DNA from 3 places in the Corynebacterium cystitidis genome. Region 2 is predicted to be linked to each of the others. Evidence: predicted binding sites of a transcription regulator. Region 2 holds the regulator's gene; each other region holds the start of a gene.
What was found. The regulator LexA, encoded in region 2, represses DNA repair genes until DNA is damaged. The targets are predictions, from matches to a motif close to CGAACANNTGTTCG.

Region 1 (7,212 bases), 200 kb from region 2:
CCGAAGTGCAGTGAATTGCCTTTCCAACCTGAATCGGCGTGGAGCTTTTCCACTGTGCGGTGAACAGTTGGGTTACCGCGACGGGTGTCGGATGAATCGATGATGTCGTCGTGGATCAGCGCGCATGCCTGAATGAACTCCAAGGAGGACACTGCGCGTAAGACTGCATGTGGATCTTCAGGAGAATTCTCCAGTCCTCCACCTCCAACGAAGCCTGCCCACCCGTACAAGGGGCGGACGCGCTTCCCACCGTTGAGGACGAAACTATGGAGGTGTTCTACAGCGCGAGTAACTGGCGCGCCAATCTTAGCTACGTCGTCATTGCGCTGATCAAGAAAAATGCGAAGTTCCTCAGTGACTGCAGCGGGAACGTCGTTAAGGGATAGATTCCGGAAATCTTGAGCTGCGCTCACGTGGCACACTCCTGTGAAAACTGTGTTGTAAAAATTGTGTTGTGAAAATCGAGTTGAGATATTTTCTTTAACCCTACCCAGCTCCCACGACATCGAGATATCTATGCCCTATTTTCTTGAGGAAGCGGGAGGGCGCGAGCGAGGACTGCAAAGGGGCGGGTATCTCCGTGGTAGAAGAAGTCGCGCAAGACATCTTCGAAGCCTAGGGACCGATACAATCCGAACGCAGCGTTATTTTCGTCAGGAACTTCAGGTGTTGAAAGCATCGCGTACGATGCCGGCGCGTTCCACAATAGTTCAGTGAGCAGAGCACGCCCGATGCCGCGGACTTGGAGCTGAGGCTCAACATGAATTTCTGCGACTTCAAAGTAGTCGCGCAACATTTCCTGTTGTTGGGGTGTCGCCCCACCGCGTTCAGCAAATCCGCGGCGGAGTTGGCGGTCCCACCAGCGTTCGGGATTGCCGATGAACCCGTAGGAAACTCCGACGACCTCTTCGTTCAACACAGCGATGAGTGATGTGAAGCCCGGCTGGTGGATCTCTCGGCGCCATACGCGAATTCTGTCGCTGCGGATTCCTGGGGCATACCCCATGGCGTCGATATAGATATCGACAAGTCGGGGAACCAGGATCGAAAACTCGGGGCCACTGAGGCGTCGCAACGTCACACTCACATGGTCTATAAAACCATGTGACTGCTCTTTTTGCCTTTAAATTTCGATGTTTGCTGTAAGTACCTGCAGCGATGCGAAAAATTAGAATCTATGTTCGAATTTTTTGCGGGCTAGTGTCGGGAGCGTGTTCTACGGTGATCTCACAACATTAAAACCAAAGTGCAGCGAAACCAGGATTGAGAAAGGCAGGAAAGCGGACATGAGCAGCGTTATCTCGGCAACTACCGGAACGGTGATGGGGGCTGCGAGTCACCATGGCCAGGGAACGAAACGAGTGGGTAGTTTTCTTTCCGCTGCGGAATCGTTGCTGGCTTCTGCGTCGGCTCACCTCGGTGAAGGAAAGTGCGATCTTGCGCTTGAGGATGCGTATCGGGCTGCCTTACGTGTGGCAGGCGCTGTAAATGCATCCTCGCCCGTTATTGCACGGCGTAAGCGCTTGCCGACGAGTGCGTGGGACAAACTCTCTCTTACCGGTGAGGTAGGTAAAGGGTGGGCGGTGCAATTTAAGCGCTACTCCGCTTTGCGTGGGCGGGTGGCGTCTGGAATTGTGGAGCACCCTCCCCGTGCCGACGTGGTTGCACTTCTGGATCTGGCATACGCTTTTTATGACGATGCTGTCTTCGGTCCGGATGGTGCGGCAGTGGCGTAAGGTCGCGCAGCTGCGTAAGGTCGCGCAGCTGCGAGGGTGTAGAGGTTTGGTGAGGGGGTAGAAAGTAGGTGATTCCCTCTGCGGGAACAAACGGGATACCCTGTACGTTGAGAAGTTAGAGAGTTCGGTCCGGACATATAACACCACTACACCGGGAGGAATCGTGGCCCTTTCAGAGCAAGAACAGCGCGCGCTCCGTGAAATTGAGCAGTCGCTGCTGGCAGACGATCCTAAATTTGGCGCGCAAGTTTCAGGAAGTTCATCGTTTGGTGACGGCCCTGCGACTGGAAAGATCACGCTGCGAGGCGTCGCTCTTGTCGTAGTGGGCCTCGTCCTGCTCGTTACTGGCGTCGCGTTAGCGCAGGTCAGCCTTTGGTTCATTGCGCTTAGTGTTCTTGGCTTCTTTGTCATGCTCGGTGCCGGCGTGTGGATTTTGCGTACTCCGAATGATGGTGCTTCTCCTGTTAATCATTCAGCGCAAAAGGCGAAGACGCCACGAAAGGATGGCGTTAGCTCCCGGATGGAAGAAAACTTCCGTCGCCGTTTCGAAGGGAACTAACCAGGTAACCCACGGCAGCAGTGGCTGCTGGGACAATTTTCAACGCGCCTTAAAAATCGCGCCTCACAAATCTGTGAGGCGCGATTTTCGAGTTTTGTCACCGTGTGCATAATGCGCGTGTCGGAATTTGCCCCCATCCAGGGGTGGCGTAGCGCCAGTCTTCGGTGCCACGGCCCCCGCCATCCTGCCGTGGCAGCACTTTTATCGGGGTGGCCCACTTTGCCCCACCGTCGCGCCCCACTTTGCCCCACCGTCGCCACATTCCCTGAGAATGTGCAGGTCATAGACATTCGAATTGTTGACAATGGCCGTTATTGGAGGGTCAAAATCGAAGAGTTGTGACTTTTGTGGCAACTGGGATACTGAAATTGTTATGATCGGGGGATCATTCGCCACCCGGTAATCATGTCTTTTACCTGCAGTAATTTCATTTTTGAAAAGTTATTCGGGGACAGATGTGGCGTTTGTGGGGCAAAGTGGGTTAAAGTGGGGCTTACTGGCGATCAGGTGGGTGACTGTCTGATCGCTGGGGAAGATTCACACCGGCGTAGTTGAGCGAAGGAAGGTGGCCCGGGATGTTTCTGGGTACCTACACACCCAAGCTCGATGACAAAGGCAGGTTGACCCTCCCTGCAAAGTTTCGCGAGGAACTTGCAGACGGGTTGATGGTGACCAAGGGGCAAGACCACTCTCTAGCGGTGTACCCCCGGGAGGCATTTGCGGCCCGAGCACGAAAGGCGGCAGCTGTTTCTCGCACGAACCCACAGGCACGTGCGTTCATTCGTAACCTCGCAGCGAGCGCGGATGAGCAAACCCCCGACGGGTCCGGGCGAATCACCTTGTCGCCGTCGCACCGTGAATACGCAAACCTCACCAAGGAATGCGTAGTAATCGGTTCGGTGGATTTTCTCGAAATCTGGGACGCACAGTCCTGGGCTAAATACCAAGAAGAAACGGAAGCTGCGTTCGCTGCAGCGGACGAAGATGACATTCTTTCCGGGCTGCTTTAGCGGTAGCCACGCACGGAGAGCGTGTACGGACTCTGCCCGAAGCGTGAGTCTTTCTGGTGTACTTCCCCGACATCAGAGTGACCGCTTCGGGCAGGGCCCTATACGTTCCCCGCAACGAGTTCAACACCGGCAGCCAATTGTGAAGGGGGTGACCTGGCCGTGAAGCAGATGGATTTCAATATCGATGCCAACCACGGCCATGTCCCCGTAATGCGTGACCGTGTGACGGAACTCTTAGCTCCTGCCGTGGAAGCGTTCGGTGTTCATGCCGTCATTGTCGATGGCACTCTCGGTGCGGGCGGGCACTCGGAACACTTCTTAACAGTTTTCCCCCAGGCCCGCGTGATCGGCGTGGACCGTGACCCGAATGCCTTGCGCGACGCCTCCAAACGGCTTTCTCGGTTTGGGGACCGATTTACCACGGTTCAGACACGCTTTGACGAGATTGGCAGGACGCTTAACGACGAAGCCGGCGAGACTTTCGCACTAGCCCGTAACCACGGTGTGGCGGGAGCCCTTTTTGATCTTGGTGTCTCATCTATGCAGCTTGACCAGAAGGAACGTGGCTTTGCATATTCCGTCGACGCACCTCTAGATATGCGCATGGACCCGACAACAGGGATCACTGCAGCCGAGGTGCTTAATACCTACAGTCACGGCGACCTAGCCAGAATTCTTAAGACCTACGGCGATGAACGCTTCGCTGGAAAGATTGCCTCTGCGGTGATCAAAGAGCGTGAGAAGGAGCCTTTCGAGCGTTCGGGCCGTCTCGTTGAACTGCTGTACAACGTTATTCCTGCAGCTACCCGGCGCACTGGCGGGCATCCCGCCAAGCGCACATTCCAGGCGTTGCGCGTGGAAGTGAATCGGGAGCTCGAAGCCGTTGAAAATGTCATCCCCGTCATCACCGGTGCTTTGGGTGTTGGTGGGCGAGTGGTGTTTATGAGCTACCAGTCCCTGGAAGACAAGCTTGTCAAGCGCGCCTTTGCTGAGCTCACCACGTCTAAGACACCGCCAGGGTTACCCATGGACCTCCCCGGCACCGCTCCGCTTTTCCGTGCAGTGACCAATGGTTCCGAGAAGGCAACGCAAGCGGAAATCGATGAAAACTCACGGGCGGCACCAGTCAGGGTCCGAGTCATCGAGAAACTTCCTGATCCGAACGACACCTAATCACCACAACATCACACGCCACCACATCGAAGGGACACGACCATGGGAGCCAGCCGAGACCTGACTGCCGGTTATGAGACCGGGGCCACCGCCACTTTGTTAAAAGAGACGAATGGCCGCGAGGATTATGGCTACGCCGACACCGCACGCTACGACGCAAGTCGGGCGTCCGGTCGATCGTCGGCACGCACTACAGTTCCCCACGCACCAACCGGTTACCGCCAGCGTGTTGCCCCGCACGTCCCCCGCACCAACTCAGGGCGGTTGGGTTCGAAGCAGGTTGTTTCGATCCGCGGTCGCCGGATCACCGAGCAGCCCACGGATGCCAGGCGTCGCTTCTCGGCAGTGTCGCTTGTGGTACTCCCGCTGCTCGTCCTCGGTGTTGTAGTAGCAATGATGTTCTCGGCGTTTTCCACCCAACAGACTTTCGCAATCCAAGAGCTGCAGACCACGGAAACCCAGCTCACCAATGAGATTGAAACCCTGAACCGAGACCTGGAAAACCTCCAGTCGTCCGCCGAGGTTGCTCGGCGTGCAAGCAAAGCAGGAATGGTGGTTCCCGTCACCCCTGGAATTGTCGATATCGAAAACGATGGCGCGCTGTCAGAGCGTCGCCCGGCTGATCCCGCGACGCAACCTATGATTGATGTCAACGGTGCACCGGTACGACCAGGACGCGCCTCGAGCGACCCAGACGCAACCGATGATGTCTCGGATTCTCTCGAAGCCCGCCCCCAAAACGTCCGGACAGTACCAAGTAACCGCCCTAATCAGCGTGGTGAAGCACCAGCATCTGATGCCCAAGCACCAGAGCAGGCCCCAGGACAGGCGCCGGCTCCGGTTTTAGCACCGGAACCTGCACCAGCAGTTGCACCATACTCCCCGAACGTCCCAGCACAGTTCTAAGGCTGGAAGTTCGTGGCTTAACAAAGATGGGGAACACGCAGATCAAGCAAGACAATCTAGACAATATCTAGACAATAATGACGTAGGAAAGTAAGCAGGTGACTAACGGCCGTGACTGATCAGAAAGCCACCACTCACAAACGCCTCGGGATTGTCCTTTTAGCCTTTACCGTGGCGGCGGCTCTGCTTGTTGGACGGCTTGCTTGGGTACAAGTTGTTTGGGGGCCCGAACTTTCTGCAGCGGCAGAGGAGCAACGGGCGCGCATCTACGTCGACCCGGCGCGCCGCGGTGAAATAAAAGATCGCGAAGGAAACCAACTTGCCTACACTATGCAGGCTCGTTCCCTGACTGTCTCACCCATTCGTCTGCGCGATGAAATCACGCAGCAAGAGCGTGCAGCGCTCGAAGAGGAGGGCTTGGATGCTGCAATGATCGAGGCGCAGTTGCCGGCGAAAACGGAAGACCGGTTGCGCACCATGGCCAATGAAATTCCGAAGCTCATTGATGCTGCAGGGCAAAGCACGTCTGACAATGCGGAGGACGTGGACCCGAAAGAGATTCTGGACAAGTTGAAGGCCGATAACCACTATGAGGTGCTTGTGCGCAACGTGGATCCAGACTTGGCTGATGAGATTGCAGCGACCTTCCATGGTGTTGCCGCGGACCACCAGGATATCCGCCAGTATCCCAATGGTGCGATTGCAGAGAATATTATCGGTAAAGTGTCCATGGATGGACAGGGCCAGTTCGGCCTCGAGGCCTCGGGCGACGCGTTGCTGACGGGTAATAACGGGCGTCGCACCGAAGATGTTTCTACTGATGGGCAAGCTATCCCTGGAACGCTTCGCGACGAAGTCCCTTCCATCGATGGCAGTGATGTTACTCTCACCATTGATCTGGATTTGCAAACGTATGTCCAGCAGCTGCTGGAACAAGCGAAGACCAACTCGGGTGCGAAATCAGCGGAGGCAGTTGTTCTTGATGTTGCCACCGGCGATGTACTGGCTATGGCTAATACGGACACGATTGACCCGAATGGGGACCTCGAGAAACAGCTCAGCCAGGGCCGAGATTTTGAAAATCAGGCGATTTCCCACCCTTACGAACCTGGTTCTGTGGCCAAAATTATCCCTGCCGCAGCAGCCCTAGAGGAGGGTGTGACCACTCCTGATGAGGTCCACCAAGTCCCAGGCTCGATTAATATGGCGGGAGTCACTGTCGCTGACGCGTGGGATCACGGCGTTGTTCCGTATACCACTGCCGGTATCTTCGGTAAATCGTCGAACGTCGGTACGCTCATGATCGCCGAGCGCCTCGGTGAAGAACGTTTCGCTGATTACCTCACCCGTTTCGGTGTGGGGCAGACTACCGGTATCGAACTCCCCAACGAGTCCGCTGGGCTGTACCCGCCGCTGGAACAGTGGTCAGGCGGGACGTTTGCCAATTTGCCAATTGGGCAGGGCATGAGCTGGACCACCCTGCAGATGGCCAGCATTTATCAAACGCTGGCCAACGGCGGCGAGCGCATTGAGCCTCGCATCATCGAATCGGTTACTGATGCCGAGGGTAAGCCGGTAGAGCAACCGGAACCGGCGCGCACCCAGGTGGTCAGCCCCGAGACTGCGAAGACCACAGTGGATATGTTTCAATCCGTGTTCCAAGAAGATCCGACAGGGTTGAACTCCGGCACGGCCCAGGGGCAGGGAATTGAGGGCTACCAGCTTGCCGGGAAGACAGGCACGGCCCAGAAAGTCGATCCTGACACCGGCGCGTATTCTCAGAACAAGTTTTGGATTACTTTCGCGGGCATCGCGCCTGCCGACGATC
Region 2 (7,212 bases):
AAGCACGGAGTGGTTCTAGGATGGCAAGCCCGATGTCGTTCGCATGGACCTGGGAACTGCCTTGGCTGCGGATGCTTTCTTCCACTTCTTGGGCCAAAAGTTTCAACGCGTCGTCGGAGACGTCTCGACCTTGGCAGGCGCGCCGTACCCCTGTGATTACTTTGTCTCGATTGAATGGTTCAGAAAGCCCATTTCGCTTAATCACTGTCAAGATCGCTTTCTCTACTGTGGTAAACCGACCTGTACAAGAAGTACACTCACGTCGGCGCCGGATGGATGCACCGGAGTCGATGATTCGCGAGTCAATCACTCGCGAGGAGTCGTTATGACAAAAAGGGCAATGCACTGGCAGCTGGCCAATCTACAATCGAGGAGCAAGGATTATTGTGGGTCAACCCACACCCCAAATCTTACAGCCCGGCGCTTTCTGGCTAGTCTTTAGCTCCTTGCCTCCTCGCCGGGGTTCAGTGACGGTCGACACTCTGGATCTCGGCAGTATAATCCACTGGCCCTTGACTGTGGGAAGGCGAATCAGCAAAAACCCCACCAACTGCTGCCCCTACGATCATGCTAAATCCCATGAAAACCCCTAAAACGAGAGACCGAACTAATCCGCGGCGATTTTCGAGTGGTACTTCCGCAAAATATTCCTGCGTCGACCGCTCTGGAATTGAACGACTACGCGTTCGATAATTTCCACGCAAAGTTCGAACATGTTCGGCCTGAAGCATACTTTGAACACGCGTGTTAAGGTCCCAAACCGCCGCCGGAGGGACAACCGGAGAGGAGGTATGTTGACCGAGTTGGACGTGATGAATGTTCATTTCCTTGAGTGTCATAATGTGTGCCCTTTCTTTGCTTCGCTATCATACAAAGCGCATTCGACAGATTCGAACACTGCTATCGCTAACTTGTTCGAATTAGCTCTTATGTTCGATTTATAGCACGCGAGAAAAACTTTGTCCATAGTTGGCTTGCTGTCTCGAACAAACTTGCAGTTTCGTGGTACACATGTAGTAGCGAAATTTCCCGGAACGCCTTCCCGGGACCACTGAGGTGAAATCTCTCAAAACAATCAGGAGCAACTATGGCCCACAAAAAGTCAGATTCGAAACAGCCAGATCCCGCAACATTGTCCGCACGTCAAAAGCGCATCCTCGATGTAATACAAGATGCCGTTGTCCTGCGTGGCTATCCACCAAGCATCCGAGAGATTGGCGATGCAGCCGGCCTACAGTCGACTTCATCCGTCGCCTACCAGCTCAAGGAACTTGAAAAGAAGGGCTTCTTGCGGCGCGATCCGAATAAGCCACGCGCCGTAGACTTGCGTCACCTGCCTAATGCGCCGCTATCCAAGAAGAAAGACAAGCCACAAGAACCCAAGCCAGTCCCTGAAAACTCGGTGCAGACCAGCTATGTCCCAGTTGTTGGTCAAATCGCTGCGGGTAACCCAATCCTCGCCGAGCAACACATCGACGAGTACTATCCGATGCCAGCCGATATCGTTGGAGACGGAGAACTCTATATGCTTCAGGTGGTTGGCGAGTCGATGCGCGATGCTGGAATCCTGGATGGCGACTGGGTTATCGTGAAAGCACAACCTGTTGCTGAGGAAGGCGACTTCGTTGCAGCACTGCTTGACGACGAAGCCACCGTGAAGGAGTTCCACCGCGATTCAACGGGTGTCTGGCTGCTGCCACATAATGATGCATTCGCCCCTATCAGGGGTGATGAGGCACAAATCATGGGTCGAGTGGTATCGGTAATGCGCACTCTCTAAGCCCAACCCCGAATGCGCCCCGATCAAATCTGAGTGCGGGGCGCTCTCTTTTTGTTTCTACACCCTGACGGGGGCGACCAGACATCAACTCACACACTCGGACACCTGTATTTTGGAATACTGGATAAAGACCCTTTTTCTTTATTTAGTCCGTTGTGCACTCGGAGGTCCCATGTACGCAGAGGAACGTCGTCGACAGATTGCTTCACTCACTGCAGTTGAAGGCCGCGTGAACGTCACAGAGCTGGCACAGAAGTTTGAGGTCACTGCGGAAACAATCCGTCGAGACTTGGCAGTGCTCGATCGCGATGGTTTTGTTCACCGTGTCCACGGTGGCGCAGTAGCCAGCCAATCCTTTCTCACTACTGAATTTCCTTTGGATACACGATTCCGGTCCTCACCTACTGCCAAATCCGCAATCGCACGCGAAGCAATGAAATATCTCCCCACTAACGGCGGCGGAATTTTTCTTGACGCAGGTACCACAATTAATGGGTTGGCCGATCTCATTACGGAACATCCGGGGGCAAAGACCTGGTCGATCGTGACTAATTCGCTCCCCATTGCGCTAGAGCTTTCCGGGGCAGGACTCGACAATGTCCAATTACTTGGCGGGAGCGTGCGTGCAATCACGCAAGCAGTAGTCGGCGACACTGCACTGCGCACGCTAGCTCTCATGCGCGCGGAAGTTGCGTTTATTGGCACCAATGCACTGACCATCGACCATGGACTTTCCACTGCTGATGCCCAGGAAGCTGCTGTGAAGTCATCCATGGTGACAAATGCTCGACAAGTGGTGGTGCTGTGTGATTCCACCAAGCTGGGCAATGACTATCTTGTCAGCTTCGCTTCGCTGGACCAGGTGGATGTGATTGTGACGGACGCTGATGCGCCAGAGTCGTTTATCAGCGAGCTTCGTGAACGTGGTGTGGAAGTCATCTTAGCGGACTAAAAACTGCGTTAAATCGGACACATTTCAAGGCTTTTCCCAACTCCACCTTGCCCGACCGGAAACAGTCGGGCATAATTGTGTTTAATAACTCTTGTGCTTCACATCACTTACTACCATTTTCGCCGAATTAGCCACACGGAGAGCATCGTTTTACGATGGAGGGAGTCTGATCATGATCGTGACTTTTACCGCCAATCCAAGCGTCGACGCGACACTCAGCCTGGAAAGTCCTTTAAAACGGGGAGAGGTCCAGCGGCCCATTTGCGCGCACCGGAGCGCCGGAGGAAAGGGAGTCAATGTCGCCAACGCACTACATCGTGGCGGTGTGTCTACGATTGCACTATTCCCCGCGGCAGCTCATGACCCCTTTATCGCGCTCACTCAAGCAGCGGGCATACCGTTTAGAAATATCAGTGTTGAAAGCGCAGTTCGAACCAATACAGCTGTCACTGAACCCGACGGCACAACGACTAAGCTCAACGAGCCTGGGGCAACGTTGAACAACGTTAACCTGAAGCAACTAGAAGAACTCCTCGTCAGTTTCGCCCCGCAGGCCACTGCCATAGTACTGTCAGGGTCTCTTCCACCTGGTGCTCCGATAGATTGGTACGCCACTCTTGTCGGAAAGTGCATTGAAGCAAACCCGAAGGCTTTCACGGCAGTGGATACTTCCGATGAGCCTTTGAAGGCGGTCGCAGAGCAGTTGCATAAGTGCGCGCCGACGCTGCTCAAACCGAATGGTATCGAGTTGGGTCAGCTCACCGGATTCGATGGTGAAACTATCGAGCACGAAGCAGCTCATGGGAACTGGAGACCGGCAATCAAGGCTGCTCGCCCCCTCATAGATGCGGGAGTACAGGAAATTCTTCTCACCCTCGGCAGCGCAGGTGCGGTGCTTATTACCGCAGATAAAGCGTGGCAGGCTACTCCGCCACCTACCCAAGTCGTCTCCACAGTTGGCGCCGGTGACTGTTCGCTCGCCGGCTATCTGCGTGCGCGTACCTCTGGCGAGGACCAGGCGACCGCGTTGCGCTGGGCTGTCGCATACGGCTCCGCCGCAGCAGGCCTTCCCGGTACGGAAATACCAGGGCCCGAACTTGCCAATTTTTCTGAAACAACCGTCCACACCATGTCAACCCTTACTTAAGGATGTCATCGATGAATAACCCACTGATCACTCAAGAACTTGTCAGTCTCGATGTGGACTTCGGTTCCTCCACGAACGACGTCATTAAGCGCCTAGCAAAATCGATCGCGGACTGCGGTCGAGCCACCGACGCGCACGCGCTCGCGCACGACGCCATCGCACGCGAGACCAAAGCAGGAACCGGAGTCAACGGACAAGTTGCTATTCCGCACTGTCGTTCTGCTGCCGTCATTGAACCAACGCTTGCCTTTGCTAGGCTGACCCGCCCCGTCGATTTCGGCGGACCTGACGGCGATGCGGATCTCGTTTTCCTCATTGCCGCCCCTGACGGCGGAGGCAAGGAGCACCTGAAGATCCTGTCGAAGTTGGCCCGGGCCCTTGTCCGCGGCGAGTTTATTAATCAACTTCGTGGCGCCCGCACAGACGATGAGATTGTTCAGGCGGTTCTCTCGGTGACCAACGCAAAAAAGTCGTCTGCTAAGAAGGCACCGTCGACAAGCACGAGCAATGTGCAGCCCGCTGTCCGCACGATCATTGCTGTAACTGCGTGCCCCACCGGTATTGCCCATACCTACATGGCGGCAGACTCCCTGCAGCAAGCCGCTGACAAGCGTGATGATGTGACTCTGTTTGTTGAAACGCAGGGTTCCTCCGGAGGAGAACAGCTCGATCCCGCAGTGATCGACAGCGCCGATGCGGTTATTTTCGCAGTGGACGTGGCTGTGCGCGACAAGGAGCGCTTCGCCGGAAAGCCTCTCATTCAGTCTCCTGTTAAACGCGGTATCAATGAGCCTGACGCCCTGTTAGACGAAGCAATAACCGCATCTTCTGACCCGAACGCACAACGTGTGCCCGGCGATTCGGCCACCACAGGTGACACGGAAGGAAGCTCGTCGAGCGGTGGGGAAAGTTGGCCGAAGCGCATTCAACAGGCTGTGATGACTGGAGTGTCGTACATGGTTCCGTTTGTTGCGGCTGGCGGTTTGCTTCTAGCCCTCGGCTTCCTCATCGGCGGTTACGATGTGGCTAACGGGTGGCAAGCAATTTCTACCGGTTACTCGCTGACAAATCTTCCCGGCCACGAAGTGCTTGTCGATGGCGAAGCGGTGAGCTTCGACCGCTCTGGGTTCGCACTGTACTGTGGTGCCGTCATGTTTGCGATCGGCCAAGCCGCTATGGGGTTTGTCGTTGCCGCATTATCTGGCTACACCGCGTTCTCCTTAGCTGGCCGCCCCGGGATCGCTCCGGGTTTCGTTGGGGGCGCAATTTCCGTCATGCTAGGTGCGGGATTCATCGGCGGATTGATCACCGGTATCTTGGCTGGCCTGGTCGCCTATTGGATTGGTAATTGGCAGGTTCCGGCTTGGCTTCGCTCCCTTATGCCGGTGGTGATCATCCCGCTACTGGCCTCGCTCATCGTCGGCCTGACTATGTTCTTGCTGCTTGGCCGTCCCCTAGAGGCGATCATGACAGGATTGACGGATTGGTTAAGCTCTATGTCTGGCTCATCAGCCATCCTGCTTGGCCTGATTATCGGTTTGATGATGTGCTTCGATCTCGGTGGGCCCGTAAATAAGGCTGCTTATCTCTTCGGTACTGCAGGCTTGTCTGCAGGGACAGAGGCGAGCTTCCAGATTATGGCGGCAGTCATGCTCTCTGGCATGGTCCCGCCGATCGCGATGTCAATCGCTACTTTCATCCGCAAGCAGCTGTTCACACCTGCGGAGCAGGAAAATGGCAAGTCTGCTTGGTTGTTAGGCTTGTCATTTGTCTCGGAGGGTGCAATCCCGTTCGCTGCGGCGGATCCATTGAGAGTAATCCCGTCCATGATGGCCGGTGGCGCAGTCACCGGTGCGGTCTCGATGGCGTTCGGCGTGGGCTCGCGTGCTCCTCACGGCGGCATTTTCGTCCTGTTTGCGATTAATCCGTGGTGGGGTGCTCTCATCGCGTTGATCGCAGGCATTGCTACGTCCACCATCGTGGTGGTGGCGCTGAAGCAGTTTTGGCCGAACCGCGCTGTGGAACAGGCAGCGCATGAGAACGAGGCCAAGAACGCGGCGAAAAACTCAACGGAATCGACCGCTGTCACCGCATAATCTTCTACACTTGATCCAGACGTTCTGACGAAAGGAAATTATTCTCATGGCATCAAAAACCGTCAAGGTAGGTTCCTCTGTAGGCCTGCACGCGCGCCCCGCCACCGTAATCGCTGAGGCAGCTGCGGAGTACGATGATGAAATCTTGCTTGTCTTAGCTTCCGACGAAGACGAAGAGGCCGACGCTGCCTCGTCTCTGATGATCATGGCTCTTGGCGCTGAGCAAGGCGATGAGGTCATTGTTTCCTCCGATAACGAGGAAGCCGTCGAAAAGATCGCGGCATTGATCGAGTCTGACCTAGACGCTTAAGTATTTCCGTAACACCGCGCTTAACGACGACCACGTGGCTCATCAGGTGGTCGTTGTTTATTTTGCAGCTGCAGAATTCTGCACCAACTCGACCTGTTTTTAGAACCTGGCGTGCTGTTGTCCCTCACCGACGGTGGTATAAGCCCACTTCATGATTGGGTACAGCACGATGATGCCGACCGAGCCCAGCGCGATTCCCTCGAGTGGAACGCCACTAACAGTAAGCGATAGATTGCCGATGCCCACCACCATGGCCACTGCCGCTGCAGTGAGGTTGACTGGGTTATTGAAGTTGACGTTATTATCCTGCCAGATGCGCACGCCCAACATGCCGATCAATCCGTAGAGCACGAGACAGGCTCCTCCAAGGACACCGGTGGGGATGGTGAAGATCAACGCGCCGAATTTCGGGATGAACGCCAGGGCGATAGCGAAGACGGCTGCCACCCAGTATGCTGCTGTGGAGTACACGCGGGTCGCGGCCATCACGCCAATATTTTCTGCGTAGGTGGTGGTACCTGAGCCGCCGAAAGCACCAGCCAAGCTTGTTGCAATTCCATCGCCGATTAAAGCGTCGCCGGCGAGGTCATCAAGGTCGGTCCTTGTCATTTCAGACACAGCCTTGACGTGGCCCACGTTCTCCGCGATTAAAACGACAAGCACAGGGAGGGTGACAAGGATTGCTGGAATTGCCACCGCAGGATCGAAATTGGGGAAGTGAAAGGTGGGCAGCCCTATCCACGGCGCGTTCGCGATAGTCTCCCCCGCCCCCTCGGCTAGGTTCCCGGTGGCAGCTGCGAAAACCCAGCCGACAACCACGCCAATCAGAATTGCGAGGCGCGTCGCCATCCCCCGCATGGCCACGGTGAAAATAATGATCGTGGCCAAGGTAACGCCTGCTACTAGTGGCTGGGTCTCCACATTGGC
Region 3 (7,212 bases), 520 kb from region 2:
CCTCAGGAAGTTGCGCCCTGCCGGTGATCTCAAGTTTCTTGTAAATACTCGTCAGGTGATACTCCACGGTTTTCGGCGACAAGGTAAGCTGCAGGGCGATCTCTCGGTTGGTTATTCCATCCGCCGCAAGGTGAGCAATTTGTTCCTCTTGGGTAGTCAACCCCAAATGGTTGTGCACGTGCCCACCAACTCCACCCACACGCCGCTCCTGATTACAGCGCGTCACCATCACGTGGGCCCCCATCTCGGCAAAGAGATCAGAAGCGCGGCCCAAAATATCGTCGGCATGCGAACGCCTGCCAATACGGCGCAGCAGCAAACCGTATTCGAACAAGATGCGGGCAGCATAGGCAGGCATCGCCGAGTGCTCAATGGCCACGGTGGCATCGTCGAGAAGTGATAAAGCCCTAGCAGTCTGGCCTCGTTGAAGCAGAATTGAGGCGCGCGGAACCGAATTCTTCGCCCTCAGCGACGCTAAATTGGCGCTATTATTGCGTTGTTCCGCCTCAGTAATCACCCGGTCTGCGTCGGCAATGCGACCGGCACGTAGCAACGTTTGCGCATACACGTCCTCCCACGGCCAAAAGCCGGGCTGTTGCGTATCCACCCCTTCGACCGCCCGCTCCAAGTCTTCCGCTGCCCGCAATGATGTGGCCAAATCGAGCACATGCGCCGAAACGATCATTTGCCCCATCGCCGCAGGAACCCGCTGAATTGTAAAAGCATCCGCACCGGGTGTAGCGCGATTGAGGTAAGACCGCGCTAAGCCCAGATTGCCCTCCATCGCCGCAATCAACGAACCGGTCCACAACAACCAGGGTTCCAGCAGCGCAACCCCATGCAACTCACACGAAGAAAGGCCACGTTCTACCACCGCCTTCGCATCATTCCACTGGCCTAACACAAACAAGGCGCGGGCCAGCAGCGCATCGCGCCACAGTGCCACTGAGAGGGAACCACCAGGTACCGGGCGAAGCTGTTCACGGGCGGTGATCGGGTCATCGTCGGCAAGTGCCACCCACCCCATAAACATCTTCAATCGTTCATGCGAAATAGGGTGAGCAAAATCCGGCAGCTGGGGCGGGTAGGTGCGGTGCAGCAAAACAGTAGCGAAAATTTCATACACCTGGGCCTCTTCATATTCGACCGACCCCGGTGCGGTAAGCGACTGCGTATGCCTAGCCCGCTGAAGCAAACCGGAGGGATTCCACACCGCCAATTCATGCAGACAACCCGAAAGCGACTGGGCGGCATGGTCTTTCACTGGCCCAAGAAAAATCTCTGACTGGTAGCGGTGGCCACCATACAACGCCACATACCCCGTCAACGAGTCCCGTAAATTAACGTTGACAGTGCCAGAACAGTCCTGCAAGAAAAGCTCCGCAGAAGCCAGATCAAGTGCCTCGGCGTGTTTTTCCGCCTTTGCCAACAGCAGCTTCTCGCGCTCTACCGGACTCGTCGCCCGAGGCGGGGAACCTGTGGCAGCTTGAGTCAGGGCGGCAAAGCGGGGATCACGGAACTCCGGGGTAGCCCCCGATTCTGTCAGCGCTATATCGATAATCCCTGCGGCGACGGCCTCGCCGAGCTTTTCCTGTTCAAGAGGACGCGAATAAAGAGCGCGCCGAGTGTCATCGCCAAGCCCTGCGGTCGCATGCTCACATTCGTGGTACCAGGCTTGCGGGAATTTCAACGTCGCATTTGCATCCGACCACTGATCGCGGGGTGTGGCCTGGAGAAGTTCCGCAATATAATCGGGGCGCCCTCCGGTAGCGCGGTGCACATCTTCAACAAGCAGCGCAGGAAGTTTGGTTCCAACAAGGGTGCGCACGAACTGATCAGTTTCTGGGAGCGTAAACGGGGCCAGCGCAATAATGTCATCGGCGAATTCATGCACGCGTTGCGACGACACCGTGGCAACAACCCGCAAGCCACCGCGCTTCGTGCTCTCCACGACCCACCGCAGGGACTGTTCATCCGCGCGGTCAAGATCGTGGATGAGAACAGCAGCGCCGGTATCATGCTGAATCTGCCGCTGTAAAGCCCCGTGGTGTGCCGATTCCCACGGCAAAGCCGAAACAACACGAACACGGTCCTGTGGGAGGTGGGTAGCCAGGCGGTTGAGGAACCGGCGGGCACCTACTCCGGGCACGATCGGGATAATGACTAAGCGCTGCGGGTGTGTATCAAGGATCTCGAGGATCGAGGCGATCACGCGGCCACGCAGCACTTCGTCTCTATGGATATCGGACACTTTTGATAGCACTGACTTGCCTGGTTGCGAATTATTTCCAGCCATGTCAGTTCCTGATCCACCAACTACAGGAAGGCTTGCAAAGCCTGCGTGAACTCGGCAGGAGATTCCAGGGTGGGAACGTGCGCGCCGGGCACAACCACACTTGTCGACGAGCCTGACACTCCTGCGGCGATCGCGGAGACAACCTGTGGCGGAGTTGACTGGTCACCGTCTCCGGCGATGGTGAGCACCGGGCAGGCGATTTTACCAAGTGAATCTGTGAAATCCCACGTGCTCAGCGCATCCGAGCACTGCGCGTATCCTTCACCACTGGTGCTCAGGATCATGTCGCGGGCCTCAGCAACGGTACTGGGGTTCTTGTCCGCATAATCGGGAGTGAACCAGAGACCTACAACCCCATCGACCATCGGATCAAGGCCCTCACGGCGCGTCAGCTCAGCGCGCGGAACCCATTTCTCAGGGCCACCAAAATACGCTGCGGTGCAGCAGAACACTGCTTTGGTCACCTGCGGACAGTGGGCCGCCAGATACTGTGCAATCGCACCACCTAAAGACAACCCGATCACTGCGAACTCTTCAACATCCAGCTGGTTGAGAGTGTGGAGCACATCATCCGCCAGGTCCGCCATGGTGGTCACCCCGGGTGTTACATCAGCAACAGGTGAATCCCCGTGGCCTCGATGGTTGACAGCGATGATGCGGTAGTCGTCGGCAAGTGCCTTAAACTGCGGGGCCCACATCGCTGTGGTTGACGCGATGGACCCGAGAAAAACAAGTGTGCGGGAACTATTCTTGTTACCTAGTTCAACGTGGTCAAGGGTGATCATCGTGGGTTACTCCTTCTCAATAACTGCGGCAAGGCCCTGTCCGCCACCAATACACATGGTAACTAGGGCGCGGCGAGCGTCGGTACGTGCCATGCGGTGTGATGCAGTGACCAGCATCCTAGCTCCCGTGGCACCCACGGGGTGGCCAAGGGAAATACCAGAGCCTTGGGGGTTCAGGCGCGGATCATCAGCCGAAATGCCCCACTCATCGAGACAGGCCAGAGCTTGGGCCGCGAATGCCTCGTTGAGCTCAATCACATCGATATCGTCAAAGGTTAGGCCCAGCCGGTTGAACAGTTTCTCGGTGGCCGCCACCGGGCCAATCCCCATCGTCTCTGGCGCGACACCTGCGACAGACCAGCCTTTGAGCGACACCATTGGTGTCAGCCCGAGCTCCTCAGCCTTCGCGCGGGTGGTCACAATCATGGCGGCAGCACCGTCGTTTTGGCCCGATGCGTTACCGGCGGTGACTGTCGCCTCCTCATCCTGGCGGCCCATCACTGGCCGCAGGCGCGCCAGCGACTCCAGCGTAGTTTCTGGGCGGATGTGTTCGTCCTTGTCCACAACGATAGGATCGCCTTTGCGCTGCGGGACCGAAACCGGGACGATCTCATCGTCGAAAAGCCCGTCTTCTTGCGCCTGAGCTGCGCGCATGTGAGAGTTGTATGCCATTTCGTCTTGGATGTCCCGGGCGATGGAATAATCGCGGCGCAGATTCTCCGCGGTTTCAATCATGCCACCGGGAATGGGGTGGTTTTTCCCGCCAGCCTTCTCGCGGCCTTCAGCAAGGCGGTCATGCAACACCATGTCGCCGCCCTTCTTGCCCCACCGAATGTCTGCGTCGATGGTGTACTCCGTACGCGACATCGATTCCGCACCACCGGCGATAATCAGGTCTGCGGCCCCGGAAGAGATATGGGCGGCAGCTGTGGCTACTGCCTGCAAGCCGGAACCACAGCGTCGATCGAGCTGCATGCCCGGAACAGACTCGCCGAGGCCCGCGTCCAAAGCAACCACGCGCCCGAGGGCAGGGGCAGAACCCCCGGGGGAGGCCTGGCCAAGAATCAGATCATCAACCTGGCCCGGTTGGAGACCAGACTCGTCGAGTACTGCCTTGACAACGGTCACGGCAAGATTTTGGACCGGGACGGAGACAAAGGCGCCTCCGTAGCGGCCGACCGGGGTGCGCTTAGGATTGCAAAGAACGATATCCGTGGGGTTGTTAGAGCAGGTCATGGGTAGATCCTTTCGAGGTGTGCAGCGTGGATGTCGGTTGAGATTGTCGCGCATGTAGATTTCAGCGCAGGGATGAAGTTGTTGATGATGAATTCGGGGGTGTGGGCCGCAGCCGGCGTCGAGATATTAACGGCAGCAACTGTCGTGCCATTGCTATCACGCACGGGAGCCGCCACAGACCGCAAACCGAGTTCAAGTTCTTGATCGACTAGTGAATAGCCTTGGTTTTTCACCCGAGCCAGTTCGCTCTCTAGCTGGTTGGGCGTAGTCAACGTTTTAGGGGTGAGGGCTTCGAAGGGGGCTTGTTTCAGGTAGTGGTCAATCTCTTCTTCTGATCTGTCGGCGAGGAGAACGCGCCCCATTGATGTTGCGTAGGCAGGAAAGCGGGTGCCGATGGTGATGGAGACTGCCATGATGCGCCGGATTGGAACGCGCCCGACATATAACACATCGCCGTGATCCAGGATAGACAGTGAGCACGACTCATCGACGGTGTGGGCGAGCTTTTCCAGGTGGGGTTGGGCTATCTCGGGAAGGCCTAACGACGAGAGGTAGGAGTAGCCGAGTTCTAGGGTTTTGGGGGTAAGCCAAAAGAGTGAGCCGTCAGTGTCTGCATAGCCTTCTTCAACCAGGGTGTGCAGAAAACGTCGCGCTGTTGCGCGGGCGAGGCCCGTCGATTCGGCGACCTGGGCCACTGTCTGGCGAGGACGATCTGTGCCGAAAGAGCTGATCACGGCAAGTCCTCTGGTGAGGGACTGAACGGGTGGTGGGGGAGGCACTAATACTCCTTCCGGGTGATTGTTGGTACTTGGGCGATCGATGCGGGGTTCTGGCTTACCCACCACTATACCCAAAAAGTTCACTGGGTGAACTCTTGTGCAACTAGCGAACAGGCGTTAGGGTGGAGACATGCTTGATAAAACAGTAACTTCAGCACAGGAAGCGGTAGCTGACATCGCAGACGGTGCTTCGATCGCGGTGGGCGGTTTCGGTCTCGTGGGGATACCTGCCCGCCTCATCGACGCGCTTCGTGAAAACGGTGCCGGCTCGCTCACCATCATTTCTAACAACCTGGGTACTGACGACTTCGGTCTCGGCCTCCTGCTCAAGGACGGGAAAATTACCCGCTCGATCGGCTCCTATATCGGTTCCAATCAAGAGTACGCACGCCAATACCTCAGCGGAGAGCTCACAGTGGAGTTCACACCCCAAGGCACCTTGGCGGAAAGGATGCGCGCCGGTGGTGCGGGCATCCCGGCGTTTTATACGAAGGCGGGCGTGGGAACCCAGCTTGCTGAAGGTGGCATCCCAACCCGCTACAACGAGGACGGGACCATCGCTGAGTATTCAAAGCCGAAAGAAACCCGTGAGTTCAACGGCGAGGTCTATGTGATGGAGGAAGGCATCCGTGCAGATTTCGCATTCGTGCATGCGGCCAAAGCGGACCGCTACGGCAATCTCGTGTTTTCCAAAACGGCCCAAAACTTCAATCCCGATGCTGCAATGAGCGGCAGGATCACCATCGTCCAGGCAGAAGAGCTTGTCGACGAGATCACTCCGACTGAGATTCATCTGCCCGGCATTTATGTCGACCGGGTAGTTGAAGTGGGGCCACAAGAAACAGGTATTGAGAATCGGACGGTGAGCAAATAATGACATGGACGCGTGAACAGATGGCAGCGCGCGCTGCCCAAGAACTAGAAAACGGCCAGTACGTCAATCTTGGCATCGGCATGCCAACCTTGATCCCTGGTTTCCTTCCTGAAGGCCTTGAAGTTGTCCTGCATTCTGAAAACGGCATCCTCGGGGTTGGCCCGTACCCGGCAGACGACGCTGTAGATCCTGAAATGATCAACGCTGGAAAAGAAACAATCACCGCAGCACCCGGCGCGTCATTCTTTTCTTCCTCCCAGTCTTTCGGGATGATCCGGTCCCGCGCGATCGACGTAGCTGTCTTAGGCGCGATGGAGGTCTCACAGTTTGGGGACCTGGCCAACTGGATGATCCCGGGCAAGATGGTCAAGGGTATGGGTGGGGCCATGGACCTTGTTCATGGTGCGAAAAAGATCATCCTGATGATGGATCACGTGACCAAGAAGGGCGACAGCAAGATCCTGCCCGAGTGCAAACTGCCCCTGACGGGTGCAAAGTGCGTCGACCTAATTGTGACCAATTACGCCGTCTTTGACGTTGACGCGAAGACCGGCTTAACGCTTGTTGAGCTTGCCGACGACGAAACTGTGGACTCAGTACGAGAAGTGACTGCAGCACCATTCACGGTTGCAGACAACCTCGCGACAACCTAAGACACCCTAAGACCACTACCCTAAGATCAACAACACACCACGAAAAGTAGGAGAGCAATGCTATTTCTTGCCCGGATGGATGTCAGCTTCCCTGACAATCTGACTGCCGATGAGATCGCCGACTACCAAGCCCGCGAAAAGGAATACTCCGGTAACCTGCAGGTCGCAGGAACCATGAAAGGGATCTGGCGCGTCGTCGGAGAGTACGCCAACTACTCCATCTACGACGTCGAAAACACAGACCAGCTCCATGAGGTCTTCCAGGGATTCCCCATGTTCAAATACATGAAAATCAAAGTCACCCCTTTGGCAAAACACCCGAACTGGACGGATGCCTGCGCGTATTAGTGTGCGTCGTTAAGCGTCGAAGCGGCGTAACGCATTGCCTAACTCCGAGCGGTTGCGTACGCCAAGCTTCCGGTACACACGCGTCAGGTGATACTCCACCGTCTTCGGCGACAAAAACAGAGCCGTAGCCACATCTTTATTGGAGCTACCCTCAGCAACGAGGGTAGCTATTTCCTTTTCCTGCGGGGTCAGCCCCTGTTCCGAAGGGATGCGGGAACCAAGACCTCCAGCGCGGCGTTCT

Region 1: a site for LexA is predicted at 1,171-1,184, ahead of CKV99_RS03505 (SAV_6107 family HEPN domain-containing protein). Genes of this name have one in related genera too.
Region 3: a site for LexA is predicted at 5,204-5,217, ahead of CKV99_RS01985 (CoA transferase subunit A). Genes of this name have one in related genera too.

What each region holds. Positions count from the first base shown of each region.
Region 1 is NZ_LT906473.1:732,961-740,172, forward strand. It holds gene CKV99_RS03495 (polyprenyl synthetase family protein) at 1-413, opposite strand, end outside; gene CKV99_RS03500 (GNAT family N-acetyltransferase) at 515-1,087, opposite strand; gene CKV99_RS03505 (SAV_6107 family HEPN domain-containing protein) at 1,287-1,736, shown strand; gene CKV99_RS03510 (DUF3040 domain-containing protein) at 1,900-2,295, shown strand; gene mraZ (division/cell wall cluster transcriptional repressor MraZ) at 2,871-3,305, shown strand; gene rsmH (16S rRNA (cytosine(1402)-N(4))-methyltransferase RsmH) at 3,474-4,478, shown strand; gene CKV99_RS03525 (hypothetical protein) at 4,521-5,384, shown strand; gene CKV99_RS03530 (peptidoglycan D,D-transpeptidase FtsI family protein) at 5,496-7,212, shown strand, end outside.
Region 2 is NZ_LT906473.1:937,832-945,043, reverse strand. It holds gene nrdR (transcriptional regulator NrdR) at 1-346, opposite strand, end outside; gene lexA (transcriptional repressor LexA) at 1,088-1,780, shown strand; gene CKV99_RS04455 (DeoR/GlpR family DNA-binding transcription regulator) at 1,953-2,732, shown strand; gene CKV99_RS04450 (1-phosphofructokinase family hexose kinase) at 2,905-3,879, shown strand; gene CKV99_RS04445 (PTS fructose transporter subunit IIABC) at 3,891-5,975, shown strand; gene CKV99_RS04440 (HPr family phosphocarrier protein) at 6,022-6,285, shown strand; gene CKV99_RS04435 (uracil-xanthine permease family protein) at 6,385-7,212, opposite strand, start outside.
Region 3 is NZ_LT906473.1:413,516-420,727, forward strand. It holds gene CKV99_RS01965 (helix-turn-helix transcriptional regulator) at 1-2,296, opposite strand, end outside; gene pcaD (3-oxoadipate enol-lactonase) at 2,317-3,081, opposite strand; gene CKV99_RS01975 (acetyl-CoA C-acetyltransferase) at 3,088-4,317, opposite strand; gene CKV99_RS01980 (IclR family transcriptional regulator domain-containing protein) at 4,314-5,096, opposite strand; gene CKV99_RS01985 (CoA transferase subunit A) at 5,227-5,970, shown strand; gene CKV99_RS01990 (3-oxoacid CoA-transferase subunit B) at 5,970-6,623, shown strand; gene catC (muconolactone Delta-isomerase) at 6,681-6,971, shown strand; gene CKV99_RS02000 (LuxR family transcriptional regulator) at 6,981-7,212, opposite strand, start outside.